Regions from separate parts of the Neisseria sp. HMSC067H09 genome, predicted to be linked through region 1. Evidence: predicted binding sites of a transcription regulator. Region 1 holds the regulator's gene; each other region holds the start of a gene.

What was found. Region 1 encodes FNR, which switches genes on or off when oxygen is low (the NO sensors DNR and NnrR bind a similar motif). Its sites were predicted from a motif close to TTGATNNNNATCAA; they were not measured.
Region 2: ccoN (cytochrome-c oxidase, cbb3-type subunit I) is a predicted target of FNR. The motif match lies at 2,720-2,733, and genes of this name have one in related genera.
Region 3: ubiU (ubiquinone anaerobic biosynthesis protein UbiU) is a predicted target of FNR. The motif match lies at 3,846-3,859, and genes of this name have one in related genera.

Annotation. Positions count from the first base shown of each region.
Region 1 covers NZ_KV814894.1:205,234-210,479, forward strand. The annotation lists gene hemN (oxygen-independent coproporphyrinogen III oxidase) at 1-1,343, opposite strand, end outside; gene fnr (fumarate/nitrate reduction transcriptional regulator Fnr) at 1,487-2,221, shown strand; partial or broken gene HMPREF2954_RS04830 (MBL fold metallo-hydrolase) at 2,301-3,388, shown strand; gene HMPREF2954_RS04835 (DUF2238 domain-containing protein) at 3,431-4,051, shown strand; gene HMPREF2954_RS04840 (ACP-like domain-containing protein) at 4,146-4,517, opposite strand; gene HMPREF2954_RS04845 (Nramp family divalent metal transporter) at 5,074-5,246, shown strand, end outside.
Region 2 covers NZ_KV814877.1:4,668-9,913, reverse strand. The annotation lists gene HMPREF2954_RS03130 (TIGR01244 family sulfur transferase) at 1-109, opposite strand, end outside; gene HMPREF2954_RS03125 (hypothetical protein) at 146-838, opposite strand; gene HMPREF2954_RS03120 (M61 family metallopeptidase) at 903-2,666, opposite strand; gene ccoN (cytochrome-c oxidase, cbb3-type subunit I) at 2,996-4,429, shown strand; gene ccoO (cytochrome-c oxidase, cbb3-type subunit II) at 4,453-5,064, shown strand; gene HMPREF2954_RS03105 (cbb3-type cytochrome oxidase subunit 3) at 5,069-5,236, shown strand.
Region 3 covers NZ_KV814847.1:18,229-23,474, reverse strand. The annotation lists gene HMPREF2954_RS00495 (proline--tRNA ligase) at 1-1,260, shown strand, start outside; gene ubiT (ubiquinone anaerobic biosynthesis accessory factor UbiT) at 1,394-1,834, opposite strand; gene HMPREF2954_RS00485 (U32 family peptidase) at 1,821-2,738, opposite strand; gene ubiU (ubiquinone anaerobic biosynthesis protein UbiU) at 2,749-3,756, opposite strand; gene HMPREF2954_RS00475 (class I SAM-dependent methyltransferase) at 4,039-4,644, opposite strand; gene HMPREF2954_RS00470 (CPBP family intramembrane glutamic endopeptidase) at 4,849-5,246, opposite strand, start outside.

The DNA of each region.
Region 1 (5,246 bases):
AGGAAGCGGCCTTTGGGGGTAACGGTCAGTCCGTGCGGTTTCAGGCGGACGAGTCCGAGGGAGGCAAGTTGTTCCAAGTCGGCAAGTTCGTCTTTGAAATAGCGGTCGAACGGGATACCGAACACGCTTTCGTAGATTCGGTAATCCAAGGCGAAGCGGCACATCAAATCTTGGATGATATTGCGGCGCAAAAGGTCGTCCTGATTGAGTTGGTAGCCGCGCATGATGGGCAGGTGTCCGGCATCGAGCGCGGCATAGTAGGCGTCGATGTCGCGTTCGTTTTGGGAGTAGGTGCTGCCGATTTTGCCGATGGAAGATATGCCGATGGCGACCAAATCGCAGTCCGCGTAGGTCGAGTAGCCTTGGAAGTTGCGCTGGAGGAAGCCTTCTTTGAGGGCGATGGAAAGTTCGTCATCGGGTTTGGCGAAGTGGTCTATACCGATGAAGACGTAACCGCGTTCGGTCAGGGTTTGGACGCAGTATTGCAACATATCGAGTTTTTCTTCGCTGCCGGGAACGGCTTCGGTATCGATACGGCGTTGCGGCTTGAAGATATGCGGCAGATGGGCATAGTGATAAAGGGCAAGGCGGTCGGGATCGAGCGACAAGACAGTGTCAATGGTGGTTTTGATGCTTTCGGCGGTTTGATGCGGCAGGCCGTAAATCAAATCGACGCTGACGGATTTGAATCCGGCTTCACGGGCAGCATCGATGACTTCTTTGGTTTCGTCATAGCTTTGGATACGGTTGACTGCTGCCTGCACTTTGGGATCAAAGTCCTGAATGCCGACGCTCATGCGGTTGAAGCCGAGCTTGCCGAGCATGAGGACGGTTTCGCGGCTGACTTTGCGCGGGTCGATTTCGATGGAGTATTCGCCGCCGGGGATAAGTTGGAAATGTTTGCGTATCATGCGGAATACGCGTTCGATTTGGTCGTCGCTCAAGAAAGTCGGCGTACCGCCGCCGAAGTGCAGTTGCGCAAGCTGATGCCGTCCACCCAGATGCGGGGCGAGCAGCTCCATTTCTTTTTCAAGGTATTCGATGTAGGCATCGGCGCGGCTTTTGTCTTTGGTGATGATTTTATTGCAGCCGCAGTAGTAACAGATGGTGTTGCAGAAGGGGATGTGGATATAAAGCGAAAGGGGCTTGTTCAAAGCCCCCATACCGCGCTGATTCAAGGCATTGATATATTCGGCTTCGCGAAATCCGTCATGAAAACGGTCGGCTGTGGGGTAGGAAGTGTAGCGCGGACCGCTGGAAGGAAGGCTGGCGATGAGTTCGCGGTCGAACTCAGGCTTGTCATCGTTTCTATTGTGATTATTTTGTATCGGTATTACTTTCATGGCGTGTGCGTGATTAGAGTAATGAAGTTAGGCAATTTTCGGATAGTTTGGTAGAATGCCACAGTATGATAAACCTGTCTTGATATGTGTCAATAACTTACGTAATCATGACAGGATAAAAACCTTAATTTTAAGGGTGTTTTATGACCACACACAATGCTATGCATCAGATGAAAACCCTGTGTTCTTCCTGTTCGCTGCGTGAACTCTGCCTGCCTGTCGGGCTTTTGCCCAATGAGTTTGCACAATTGGACGCGGTCATCCGACAGAGCCGCCGCTTGAAGAAGGGTGAATATCTGTTCCGCACCGGTGAGCCTTTCGCGTCGCTGTTTGCCATCCGTGCCGGTTTTTTCAAAACCACGGTTGCCAGTCAGGACGGTCGCGATCAGGTTACCGGCTTTTTTATGTCCGGCGAACTCATCGGTATGGACGGCATTTGTTCCCATGTCCACAGCTGCGACGCGGTGGCTTTGGAAGACAGCGAAGTGTGTGAGCTGCCCTTCACCCACATCGAAGAGCTGGGGCACAACATCCCCAGCCTGAGAAGCCATTTTTTCCGGTTGATGAGCCGCGAAATCGTGCGTGACCAAGGTGTGATGCTGCTTTTGGGCAATATGCGCGCCGAAGAACGTCTGGCAGCGTTTTTGCTGAACTTATCCCAACGCCTTTACTCGCGCGGATTTGCCGCTAATGATTTCATCTTGCGGATGTCGCGCGAAGAAATCGGCAGCTATTTGGGACTGAAACTGGAAACCGTCAGCCGCACACTGTCCAAGTTCCACCATGAAGGTCTAATTTCGGTCGAACACAAACACATCAAAATCCTCGACTCGCAAGCCCTCAAAAAAATGGTGTCCGGCTGTTCGCACGCCATCTGATAGATACCGAGACTATTTTCAAACAGAATCCAAGGTCGTCTGAAAAATTTTCAGACGACCTTCTTCATAAAAACCAATTATGAAACACAAGAAAAAACTCATTACCTTGACCGCTGCCTGCGCCCTGCTCACCTACTGGCTCTATCCCGACCAACATCCCGTTTACCCCGCAAGCGACCATTACGACCCGAAAACGCAAACCTTCTTCAACCCCGAACCGCAGCAGAAACCGACCGGCCTGACCAGCGCATTTTGGAAGATTCTGACCGACCCGCAGGCAACGCGCCCGCCCAAACCTCTGCCTACCGTCAAGCCCGATTGGCAAACCTTCCTCGCCGCACCCGAAGGGAAAAGCCGTTTCGTCTGGTTCGGGCATTCCACCCTATTGATGCGGATCGGCGGGCAAACCGTCATTACCGACCCCGTTTTCGGCAATTCCCCATCCCCATCACCATGAAACGCTTCCAGCCTGCCCCCTCAGAAATCGACGAACTGCCGCCCGTCGATGTCATCCTGATTTCACACAGCCACTACGATCACCTCGAAAAAGACAGCGTGCAAGCACTCAATTCAAAAGGCAACAGCCATTTCATCGTCTCACTCGGCATGGGCGTACTGCTGAAAAAATGGGGCGTGCCGCAAGAGCGCATTACCGAACTCGATTGGTGGCAAAGCACCGAACGCAACGGCATCCGCTACACCGCACTACCTGCCCGTCACGATTCATCCCGAACCCTGACCGACCACAACCAAGCCCTGTGGTCCAGCTTTGCCATCGAACACGGCAGCGAAAAATTCTATTTTCACGGCGACTCGGCACAAGGCAGCCATTTCGACAAAATCGCCGAAAAATTCAACGGGTTTGATATCGCGTTCATCGAAAACGGGCAATACAGCGAACATTGGCCCAACAACCACCTCTTCCCCGAACAAACCGCCCTCTATGCCGCGCAGCTTGCCCCCAAACGCTTCATGCCCATCCACTGGGGCGCCTACGCCATGGCACTGCACGCTTGGAACGAACCCCTGCTTCAAAGCATCCCGCTGGCACGCAGCTTGGGTGTCAATCCGTTGACTCCGCTAATGGGACAAGTCTTTGATGCCAATACCTCCACGCAAGACTGGTTCGCAGAGCCTTTAGAATCAAGCTGCTGCACAGTTTATTGAAAATTTCCATCATTTTTATTAATTTAATACAAAGAAATTCTTATGCAAAAAACTTCGCATGTTATCCCTTTATTATTCACAGTTTTCATTGCTTTACTCATCGTCTGGTCGGGTATCAATCCGTCCGACCGCGCTGTTTGGTACGCCGAAATCATTCCTGTTTCGATCGTATTTATCGCACTCATCGCTACCTACCGCTGTTTCCGTTTCAGTAATCTGGCTTATGTATTCATGAGTTTCTGGCTGATTATGCATACCATCGGTTCTTACTACACTTTCGCCGATGTGCCCTTCGATTGGGCAAACCGCCTGCTTGCGCCGTTTTTAGGCGAAGGACGCAACCATTTTGACCGCGTCGGACACTACATCATCGGTTTCTACGCCTATCCGATGGCAGAATGGCTGTTGCGCCGTAAACTCTGCCGTCCTGCGCTTGCCCTGTTTTTCTCCTTGTTCTTCATCATGAGCGTGGCAGCGGCTTACGAAATCATCGAATGGCAGTATGCGGTGATTGACGGCGGCGAAGCAGGTTTGGAAGTACTCGGTTCGCAAGGCGATATTTGGGATGCGCAAAAAGACATGCTCGCTGATACGCTAGGCGCGTTAACGTCACTGGTAGTGTTTATATTGACACGACCGGATAAGCGTTTGAAAACAGGTTGACAGGTTTTAAAGAAATGGGAAAAACAATAGGTCGTCTGAAACCTTATTTCGGTTTTCAGACGACCTTAAGGAAGCTTAAATCATTCGTTGTAAATTAACGGTCGATGTTAACGGGTTCGCAGTTTTTCACGATGAAGCGGTTGCGTGAGTCGGTTACGCCCACAACTTCGGAAGTGGTGTGGGTGTTTTTGTCGATGTAACCGGCAGACATAGAGAAGCCGCGTTTGTTGGTGAAGGTTGTACCGGTGCTGTCTGATTGACGTTTGTCAACGCGCAGGCTGATTTGTTTACCGGCTGCATTTGCAGATGCGCCAACTGCATTACCACTGCGGTCAAATTCGTAAACGACATTCAGTTTTTTACCGTTGTCGCATTTGTAAGGAACGTAGCCAGCAGGAGCAGCAGCGGCAGTCATGGAAACACCGGCAGTCAGAACGGCTACAATAGCGGCAGATAAGAATTTCATCTGGTATTACTCCATAAAGTGAGAAAAGAGTGATGTGTGGCGTGGACTATCCGGCGCCATCCTTGCTTTGTTTTGAAAGCAGAACATATTTTATCCGTTCCGAAAAAATATACAATATGCAGATATGCAAAGCTATACAAAGAAATTTTCGAGAAGGGTTATTCTGGTTGTACGAAATTAAATAAGTTGAAAATTTATCATAACAAAATCACTTATTTTATTGTTTTTCTTTTATTTTCGGGTATTGATTTTTTTATAAAAGTTTATCATCAAAGCAAGTACCTGAAAGCCTCTGCACAACACTAACCCCAAATTAGATATTAAGTATGTTGTTTTTCGGGTGCTGCCCTGATTGGGTATAAAAAGCGATACAAGGTCGTCTGAAAAAGGTTTCCAGCCACAAAATGCTGATGATTGGAGATTTTCGATTCGGTACAGCTTATTTTTAACATATTTCGGCATGAAATATCCGAAATGTCTGTTAGATAATCTCTTGATTTACGTTAAAATATGCCTTTTTTTGTGAAGGTCGTCTGAAAAAAGACGGAGAGAATAGATGTCTGAACAACATACACACGCTTCGACTTGGAAAAGCAAAATCAATGCGCTGGGGCCCGGAATCATGATGGCTTCGGCGGCGGTCGGCGGTTCGCACCTGATTGCCTCGACGCAGGCGGGTGCGCTTTACGGCTGGCAGCTTGCGTTGATTATCATTTTGACCAACCTCTT
Region 2 (5,246 bases), on a different contig from region 1:
GACGGTTGCAGATGACGGTTTGGATGCCGAGTTTGGCGGCTTCTTGTACGTCTGCTTCGGTCAGTTGCGGGGCGATATAGAGGTTGTCGGCAAGTTTTTGGATAGACATGGGTTTTCCTTTTCTACGTTTGACGATGGATTGATTTTAGTCGTCTTGAGGGGCCAACAGGGCTTGTTCCAATCGTTTTTTATTGGCTTCGGACTGTTTTTGGATGTATTGGCGGACAATGCTGTCAATCGCCGTATCTTGTTCCATATTGGAGCGGGTTGACCAAATGGCAGAGGCAAGTGTGAGGTCTACATGGTTGGGGCGTTGGGCGGCAGCCGTTTGGGCTTTGATGATGTAATCAACGATACGCTCGACTGCTTTCGGGTTGCCGGTGGCAAAATAAGTTACCCAATGAAAGTCCAGTGATGCAGGGGAAATGATGGGTTCTTGAAGCGGATGGAAGCTTTTGTTTTTTTTGAGGTTGTTTTTAAGCTCGGTATCTAATGTCAGGCTGTTAAGGCAGGTTTTGGCTTGATTCGTGCCGGTCAGGGTGAGGGTGTAGGCGGCAAAGGTTAGGGCGTCGCCTTGGTAGGTTCGGATGTTGTCACACCAAATGGTGCTGCCTTGGGGGTATTTTTGTAGCGCTTGCGTCCCCCATGCAAGGGTGGTTTCGCGCATGATATCGGCTTTGACAAGCTGGTCCATCAAAGAAGCAGCACGTTCGGCAGAGGGATTTTTGTAGAAGACGGCGATATCCTTTCCTAGTTTATCTGCCGAATCTGATTTGGGGGCGGCTGCGGCGTGCAAACTGAGTAACAGGGCGGTCATGCCGACAAGGATTTTTTTCATGGTTGTTTCTTTCAGAGTTGATGTTTCAGACGACCTCGATCCAGCACTTGAGGTCGTCTGAAAATCAGGCTCGGTCATTATAAAGCCAGTTTTCAAATAATTCGCGGTCGGTAATGTAGAGGACGGCGGTATCGGCTTCGGCGGCTTGGGCGGTGATGTCGGCGACGTACAGGATGCCGGTGCGGAAGTAGTGGAGGCGGGCGGTAGCGCCGATGGGGAGTTGCGCCCACTGTGCGGCAAGGTCGGTGCAGGCGTAGCCGTCGATGGCGATGATTTTATCCTGCGGGCTGAGGGCGGCGTTTTCTGCGCTGCCGCCGTTGAAGACGTGGGTCAGGGTGGCGTGGTCGCTGTTTTGTTTGAACCTTGCGCCGAAGTCGGACGCGGGGGCGGGCGTTTCGGTTGGCGGTTCGGACAGGAATGCGCCGCCGTGGCTGCGCGGCTGTGCCTGCCATTGCAGTCCGATGCCTATGGTGGCGAGGAGTTCGGCAAGGGGCAGGTCGGCGGTGGTGTAGAGGGTCGTCTGAAAAAAGTCTTCGAGATCTAGGCCGGTAAACGCTTGGCAACGGGCTTGCCATTGTTTTTCGGGGATGCCTTGTCGGGTCTCTAGCCAATCGCGGTAGTGTTGCTGCATGACGCTGTCGAGGGTGTGTCGTCCGCTGCTTTTGCTGCGGATGGCGAGGTCGAGGCAGAGGGCGGCGAGTGCGCCTTTTTGGTAGTAGCTGACGATGGCGTTGGGGCTGTTTTCGTCTTGTTTGTAGAATTTGTTCCAAGCAGTGAAGCTGGATTCGGCAAGGCTTTGTTTCAGACGACCTTTGGTTTGCTGCACGCGGGTGATGCTTTGGGCGAGCAGGCGCAGGTAGGCTTCGGGGGAGATGGTGCGGCTTCGGGCGAGGAAGAGGTCGTCGTAGTATGAGGTGATGCCTTCAAATGCCCAAAGCTGCTCGGTGTAGTTTTCGCGGTCGAGGTCGTAGGGTGCGAAGGCGGCGGGTTTGATGGATTTGACGTTCCAGGCGTGGAAGTATTCGTGTGAGAACAGTCCGAGTAGTTGGGTGTAGGCATCGTTGGCGTCGGTCATGCCGTGCGGCGGCAGGCTGTGGCGGTCGGCGAGCAGGGCGGTGCTGCTGATGTGTTCCAGTCCGCCGTAGATGTTGTCGCCGACGTGGAGCAGGAAGAGGTAATGGGTGAACGGGGCAGGGGAGGGGAACATGGCCAGTTCGGTTTCGCAGATTGTGCGGATGTCTGACACGAGGCGGTCGCGGTCGAAATCGGGGTAGTGGCCGCTCAAGGCGATGCGGTGCGGGATGCCGCCGGCTTCGAAATCGAGAAATTCGATGTTGCCCAGTTCGACAGGGTGGTCGATTAAATCGTGGTAGGAGGTCGTCTGAAAGCTGTGAACGTCGGTTTGGGGCAGGGTGGTGGCAATCCGCCATGTTTTCGGCAGGATGGGAAATTCGATTTGGTGCGCGCTGTTTTCTTGTCCGTTTACCTGCAAAAACAGGCACGCGCCGTCAAAGAACCCGCGTTCGGCAGTCAGAAACGAGCCGCGGACGGACAGGTCGTAGGCGTAAACGGTGTAGTAAATTTCCCACTCGCCGGACTGTGGGGCAGTGTGCCATCGGTTTTTTTTGACTTGGGTCAGATGGGTATATTCGCCATTGCAAAAGGCGCGGATGGTTGTAATGTGGCGCGAGAAATCGCGTATCAGATAGCTGCCGGGAACCCAGTTCGGAAGGCTGATTTCTGTTTCCAAATCATGTTCTTGTCGGAATGTTAGGCGGATGTGCCACTCGTGGGCGAGCGGGTTAGGGGTGATTTTGTAATTAATCATGTCTATTGGTACATTTGTTAAATTTTATGAATATGGAGATTAGGTTATGCAATTTAATTTATATCAATAAAGCCTTATTCAAAAGGGAGGCTTGAAAAAATAAAGTAGTACTATTGGGAGGGTTTTAAAATAATATTATGATTATAAAGTAAAAAATATAAAAAATCGATGGTGTGGCCATATGGTGTGAAATGTAATTCCGCTTGGCTAGGCTTGTCTTATATGTTAAATTTAGAAAAATTTAAACTTAGCCCTTATTGCGTTTTTTCAAAATGCATACGGCAAAGTGAGATAAAAAATTTTTATTCCCATAATTCATGGAGACTCTCATGGACACACAAACTTATAACTACAAAGTGGTGCGCCAGTTCGCCATCATGACCGTAGTTTGGGGCATTGTGGGCATGTTGGTCGGCGTCATTGTCGCCGCCCAATTGTTTGCCCCCGCCCTCGATTTATCAGATGTCGGCCCCTGGTTCCACTTTGGCCGTCTGCGTCCGTTGCACACTAACGCAGTAATTTTTGCGTTCGGCGGTTGCGGTCTGATGGGTACATCATACTACGTTGTTCAACGTACCTGTAATGCACGCCTGTTTGGCGGATGGCTGCCGGCATTTACCTTCTGGGGTTGGCAGGCGGTTATCGTTGGCGCAGTCGTCAGCCTGCCTTTGGGTTATACCCAAGCTAAAGAATATGCTGAATTGGAATGGCCTATCGACATCCTGATCGCTTTGGTTTGGATTGCTTACGCCATCGTATTCTTCGGTACGATTGCCAAACGTAAAATCAAACACATCTACGTTGCCAACTGGTTCTACGGCGGTTTCATTTTGGCCGTTGCCCTGTTGCACATCGTCAATAACCTGAGCATTCCTGCGGGCTTCATGAAATCCTATCCGGTTTATGCGGGCGCAATCGATGCCATGGTTCAATGGTGGTATGGTCACAATGCCGTAGGTTTCTTCCTGACTGCAGGCTTTTTGGGCATGATGTACTACTTCGTGCCGAAACAAGCAGGCCGTCCGGTCTACTCTTACCGCCTGTCCGTCGTCCACTTCTGGGCTTTGATTTTTACCTATATGTGGGCAGGTTCTCACCACTTGCACTATACCGCTCTGCCTGACTGGACCCAGTCCTTGGGTATGGTGTTGTCCCTGATTCTGTTCGCACCTTCTTGGGGCGGTATGATCAACGGTATCATGACCTTGTCCGGCGCATGGGACAAACTGCGTACCGACCCTATCTTGAAATTCTTGATCGTCTCTCTTTCCTTCTACGGTATGTCCACCTTCGAAGGTCCGATGATGTCCATCAAAACCGTCAATGCTTTGAGCCACTACACTGACTGGACCGTTGCACACGTTCATGCCGGCGCATTGGGCTGGGTAGGTTTCGTGACCATTGGTTCCGTGTACTATATGATTCCCCGCCTGTTCGGCAAAAATGAAATGTACAGCACCAAATTGGTGGAAGCACACTTCTGGATCGCGACCATCGGCGTGGTTCTGTATATCGCCTCCATGTGGATTGCCGGTGTATTGCAAGGTCTGATGTGGGGTTCTCTGAATGCGGACGGTACTTTGACTTATTCGTTTGTAGAGTCAGTTAAACGCACTATGCCTTACTACATGATTCGTTTCACCGGCGGCCTGCTGTACCTGAGCGGTATGTGTATCATGGCATACAACGTTTACCGTACAGCCATCAGTGGCAAAGCGGTTGATGCCGAGATTCCCGCGGTGTCTCAAACCCAGCACCACTAAAAACATAAGAAAAGGCTACCAAAATGAAATTACAACAATTAGCTGAAGAAAAAGTCGGCGTCCTGATTGTATTTACCCTGCTTGTAGTCAGCGTAGGTCTGTTGATTGAAGCCGTGCCGCTGTTCTTCTCCAAGGCTGTAACCCAGCCTATTGAAGGTGTGAAACCTTATAACGCTTTGCAAGTGGCTGGTCGCGACATCTATATCCGCGAGGGTTGTTACAACTGTCACTCTCAAATGATTCGTCCGTTCCGTGCAGAAACCGAACGTTACGGTCACTACTCCGTTGCCGGTGAGTCTGTTTATGACCATCCGTTCCAATGGGGTTCCAAACGTACCGGTCCGGACTTGGCTCGTGTGGGCGGCCGCTATTCCGACGAATGGCACCGCATCCACTTGCTGAATCCGCGCGACGTTGTGCCGGAGTCCAATATGCCTGCTTTCCCATGGCTTGCACGCAACAAAGTTGATGCCGAAGCAACCGTGGCGCATATGAAAGCCCTGCGTAAAGTTGGTACGCCTTACAGCGATGAAGAGATTGCAAAAGCTCCTGAAGCTTTGGCAGACAAATCAGAGCTGGATGCGGTGATTGCATACCTGCAAGGCTTAGGCTTGGCATTGAAAAACGTAAGGTAACATCATGGACGCAAACTGGGCTCGCTCGCTCTTCACTGTTTGGGTTTTTATCAGCTTCATCTTAGTGCTTTATATTGTTTTTAATCGACGTAATAAAAAGAACTACGATGATGCTGCCAACAGTATTTTCGACAATGATGATAAAGAGTCGTCTGAAAAAGACGGGCGATAACAGTTTAGTC
Region 3 (5,246 bases), on a different contig from region 1:
GCGCGCGAATTCGTCATGAAAGACGCCTATTCCTTCCATGCCGACTACGCTTCGCTTCAGACGACCTATGATGCCATGTACGACGCTTACTGCCGCATCTTCACCCGTCTGGGCTTGGAGTTCCGCCCCGTCGCCGCCGACACCGGCAGCATCGGCGGTACCGGTTCGCACGAGTTTCAAGTATTGGCGGAAAGCGGCGAAGATGTGATTGCGTACAGCGACACTTCCGATTACGCCGCCAATATCGAGCTGGCACCGACCTTGCCGCTCAAAGGCGAACGCGCGGCCGCTCAGGCAGAGCTGGCCAAAGTGCACACGCCGAACGTTAAAACCATTGATTCATTGGTTGATTTCCTCAGCATTCCGATTGAAAAAACGCTGAAATCCATCGTGGTCGAAGGCGAAAACGAAGGCGAAATCGTCTTATTGCTGTTGCGCGGCGACCATGAGTTTAACGACATCAAAGCCGAAAAACTCGCAGGCGTGAAATCGCCGCTGACCATGGCAGACCCTGCCGCCATCCGTGCGCAGTTCGGCGCAAACGGCGGCTCGCTCGGCCCTGTCGGCTTCAAAGGTAAAGTTTATGCCGATTTCGCCACCGAAAAAGGCGCAGACTGGGTTATCGGCGCGAACGAAGACGACTACCACTATACCGGCTTCAACTTCGGCCGCGACGCCGCCGAGCCTGAGTTTGTCGATTTGCGCAACGTCGTTGAAGGCGACGAAAGCCCCGACGGACAAGGTCGTCTGAAACTGGCGCGCGGCATCGAAGTCGGACACGTCTTCCAGTTGCGCGACAAATACACCCAAGCCATGAACGTGAGCTTCCTCGACAACAACGGCAAATCGCAAATCATGGAAATGGGCTGCTACGGCATCGGCATTACCCGCGTCGTTGCCGCCGCCATCGAGCAGAACAACGACGAAAAAGGCATCATCTGGACCAAAGCAATGGCGCCGTTTGAAGTCGTTATCGTGCCGATGAACTACAAAAAATCAGATGCCGTGCGCGAAGCCGCCGACAAAATCTACGCCGAACTGCTGGCGGCAGGCGCAGACGTCCTCCTCGACGACCGCGACGAACGCGCAGGCGTATTGCTGAACGACTCCGAGCTTCTCGGTATCCCGCACCGCATCGTCATCGGCGACCGCGCCTTGAAAGAAGGTAATGTCGAATACGCCGAACGCCGCGACAATCAGGCGCAAACCGTAAGCCTGAATGAAATCGCCGGCAAAGTATTGGCTGCATTGAAAGACTAATGACGGTTTAAAACGGATGCAGATGAAAGAAGGTCGTCTGAAAACTGGAAACAGGTTTCAGATGACCTTCATTATTGTGAAATCAGAAGCTTAACGGATGAATGCTTTGCTTCATTCTTGCACGAACCGGCATTCAATCGTACAACTGCCGTTTCAAAAACCAATCGCCGAACGGCCAGTCCACGCTGTCGAGCAGGTTTTTGGTAATCAGCCCCAGCTCGGTATCGCCTTCGATTTGCAGTTTGCGGTTGAAAAACAAAGTATCCGGATCTTCCTCGCGCATCATCATGCGCATAAAGTCGATACCGTTGGCGGCAAGGCGCAAATCGGGCGTGCCGAAAAAATCCGCATCAATAAATTTCTCGGCATTGGCGGTGAAACGCACCTTGATGCCTGCGTCCAATACGTCGATTTCGAATTTTTTGCCGTCAAACAGACTCATGTCGGCGGGCAGCAATCCGCGTTTGAGCATGGTGTTGAGGGCAAAAACCAAAGCGAAACGCGGCGGCCTGCCCGGCAGTTTGCCGCCGATTTTTCCCGCCCATGCGGGCAATACGATTTCAGGCAACGCCATAATATTCCTCCTTCACGGCTTCGATACCCGGCTGGCCGTGCCAATAGCCGTCCACCAGCGTTCCGGTGGTCAGTCTTTCCAATTCGGGCAGCGCGTCAGCCAGGGCGGCTTTGCCGTCCAATACGTCGCGGTGGATACGGATGATTTCCGCCATACCGTGCATTTGCGGCGACAGGCGCAGCATGTTCACGCCGATTTGTCGCAAATCCTCATGGTGCGGCAGCAGGTTTTGGCAGCCATAAGACATGGTTTGGATGCCGTTGATGGTTAAAAACGGTTTGCCCTCGCGGGTATTCATGTCCATGCCTTGTTCGTAATCCAAGCAGCGGAATTCGCAGCCGTCTTTGTTCAAGTTGTAATGCCGAGCGGTAAAGCAGCGTGAAGAGTACGCCAAAGGCATTTTACCCCAAGCAAACAATTCCGTTTCGATGTCGTCTGAAGCCTTGATGATTTCGGCAACTTTGTCGCGGCTCAACTCGGACGGCGCAATCCAGCGGTATGCGCCCAGTTCTTGGAAAAGCGCCAGCGTGCTTTCGTTGTAAATGTTCAGGCTGGCGCCAGCGACAAACGGAATACCGTGTTCGCGCGCCAGCTTGACCGCGCCCATGTCGTTGGCTTCGACTTTGAATTTGTCCTGTCCAGTGATTTTGCGCAAGCGTTTCAAATCGGATTCGCTTTCCAGCAGCACCTGCGATGACAAAATAATTTCCTTGCCGCTTTCCGCCAAATCTTCCGCCAGGCTGACCCAGTCGGCAAAACGCATTTTCTGGCGGCGCGAACACACCACTTCGCCCAGATAAATGGTATCCACCGGCGCATCCAGCATGGCGGCGTAAAATTCCAGCAGGGCTTCCTTCTGCCAGAAAAACAAAACCGGCCCCAGCGATAGTTTCATCGGATTCATCCTTTCCCCCTTATTTCCACGGGCGGCTGTACGCGCCCAAAGTAGTCTGATGCCCTTCCGAAACTTTGCTCAAAGCATTGTTCCATAGCGGATTGACTTTGAAATGCTCCGGATTGGCGGCGGCCGCATCCAAGGCCTGGCGCAGCGATTTGGTTACTTGCGCCGTGTACATCGGGCTGCGCTGGCGGCCTTCGATTTTGATGGCGGACACGCCGATTTTGATGAGTTCAGGTAACATTTCCAAAACATTCAGGCTGGTCGGTTCCTCCAGCGCGTAATAGGTTTCGTCATTGACTTCAAAACGGCCTTTGCACAGGGTCGGATAGCCTGCCGGTTCGTTCGGTTTGTACTGGTCGATTAGCACCTGATTCAGCCGCACGTTCATGCGGTCGGGCAACTGCTCCCAGCGCACGGCTTTGGCAGGCGAACACACGCCCTGCATATTCGGCGATTCACCCGTCGCATAACTCGATAAAATGCAGCGCCCTTCCACCATGACGCACAAACTGCCGAAACCGAACACTTCGATTTCCACATCGGTATTGTCGATAACGTGTTTGACCTGATCCACGGTCAACACACGCGGCAACACGGCGCGGCGGACGCCGAACAGCTCCTTCATCATATTGATGGCCTCGTAATTGGTGGCCGATCCCTGCACCGACATGTGCAGCCTCAAATTAGGATGACGCTCGGTGGCATAAGCCATAATCGCAGGGTCGGCGACGATTATCGCGTCCGCCCCCAGTTGCACCGCCGTATCGACAGCCCGATGCCACCGCTCGATTTGCCCCGCTTGGGCAAAAGTATTGATGGCCATCAACACATTGCGGCCGCGCGCATGGGCGTAAGCCACCCCTTCCTGCGCCGATTTCATATCGAAATTCAGCCCCGGGAAATTGCGCGCATTCGTCGCATCTTTCAGCCCCATATAAACCGTGTCCGCGCCATTGTCCACCGCCGTCTTCAAAGCGGGCAGGTTGCCGGCGGGACAAACCAACTCAGGGATTTTCGGCATTTTGCGTTCCTCGACTCTTGTAGTTTGTTATTCGAAAATCAATATCTAGTATGATTTCGGGTATTTTAGAGATTTGGACACAAGATATTATGATTTAAATCAATTGTGAAATCAGGTTTGGATAGCGTATGTTTTAGTTAACATAATTTAACCATGTTAAATATCAAGCTAATCAGCGAGTTATCTTTTCCAGTTTGATAACATGAGATTAGTTATTATCTATTAAATTTATAGATTTTTACAATAAAAGGTCGTCTGAAACAGGTTTCAGACGACCTTTATCTAGGCGGGAGGCAGACGGCTGCTTGCTTTAAAATTCAACGTGAAATTGCGTTCGCTTCCATATTCGTCAGCCGTCTCAAATCCGTTTTGCCGCATTAAATCGCGTAATTCGGTGCGGCTCGGTTTGTCGGGGTCGCCTGCCGTTTCGGAAACCGACAGTAGCCCGTCAGGACGAAGCAGCCTTCGGAATTCTGCCAAATACTCGGCTTGGTTGGCTACCTCGCCCAACACGGTAATCAGCACAATGCGGTCAAACGATTGATCCGGAAAATCAAAATGCGTACCGTCGCACAGATAATAATCCACGTTGTCGATATGCCGACGACGCAAACGTTTTTCGGTATACGCCAACATTTCCGGCTGTATATCCGCCGCCACCAATCGTCCTTGCGAAACCGATTGCGCCAGTGTCGGGCTGAAATAACCAGCTCCGCAGCCCACTTCCAAAATGCTGTGGTGTGGCGCAAGGTACAGCCGTTGTACGATTTGTTGCGGCGAAAGCGCCCAGTTGCGCAAAGGAATCAGTAGCGTGAATGCAAGCTGATGCGGGAAGATTTTGCCTTTTTGCGTAAGTCCCTGCCAAATGCTTTTGAGCGTCTTAAACATAAGGATTCCTTTGGGTAATGTTGTTTTGCATTGTGCCTGCACAATATACAGTATAAAAATAGTGTGCGTTTTTTCCAATCATCACAAAAAGCAGCCTGCACTTCGATTTTTGAAAGTTCAGACTGCTTTTTATGTAAAGAGGTCGTCTGAAAATAGATTTCAGACGACCTTTGATATTCAGTTCCGTTGGATATATAACCCAAACTACGGTTGCTTACCATTAAATGAACACATCGCCTTATGCCAAAAAACCATCACGATTGCCGCCGCAATGATGATGATTCCGTATGGAATCATACCATTGCCGTTTTCATATGCCGCCCGTCCGCCCGGAAAGCCCGTGCGCGCGGTATTGGCAACCGTGTGGCACGCAATCAATACAAATACCGAACCGCCGCTGCCGTTATACAGCCATACATAGATAATCCTCACGGCAACCGTCCCTGCCAGCCCCCATGCGATCAGTTCGGCAGACTGCCCCACGGCAATCATGGACGGCAAATGCCACAATGCCCACGGTACCCCGATAATCAGTGCCGTAACAAGCGGGGTAAAACGCCGTTGCAGGCTTTCCGTAGCGTAGGCCGCATAGCCCAATTCCT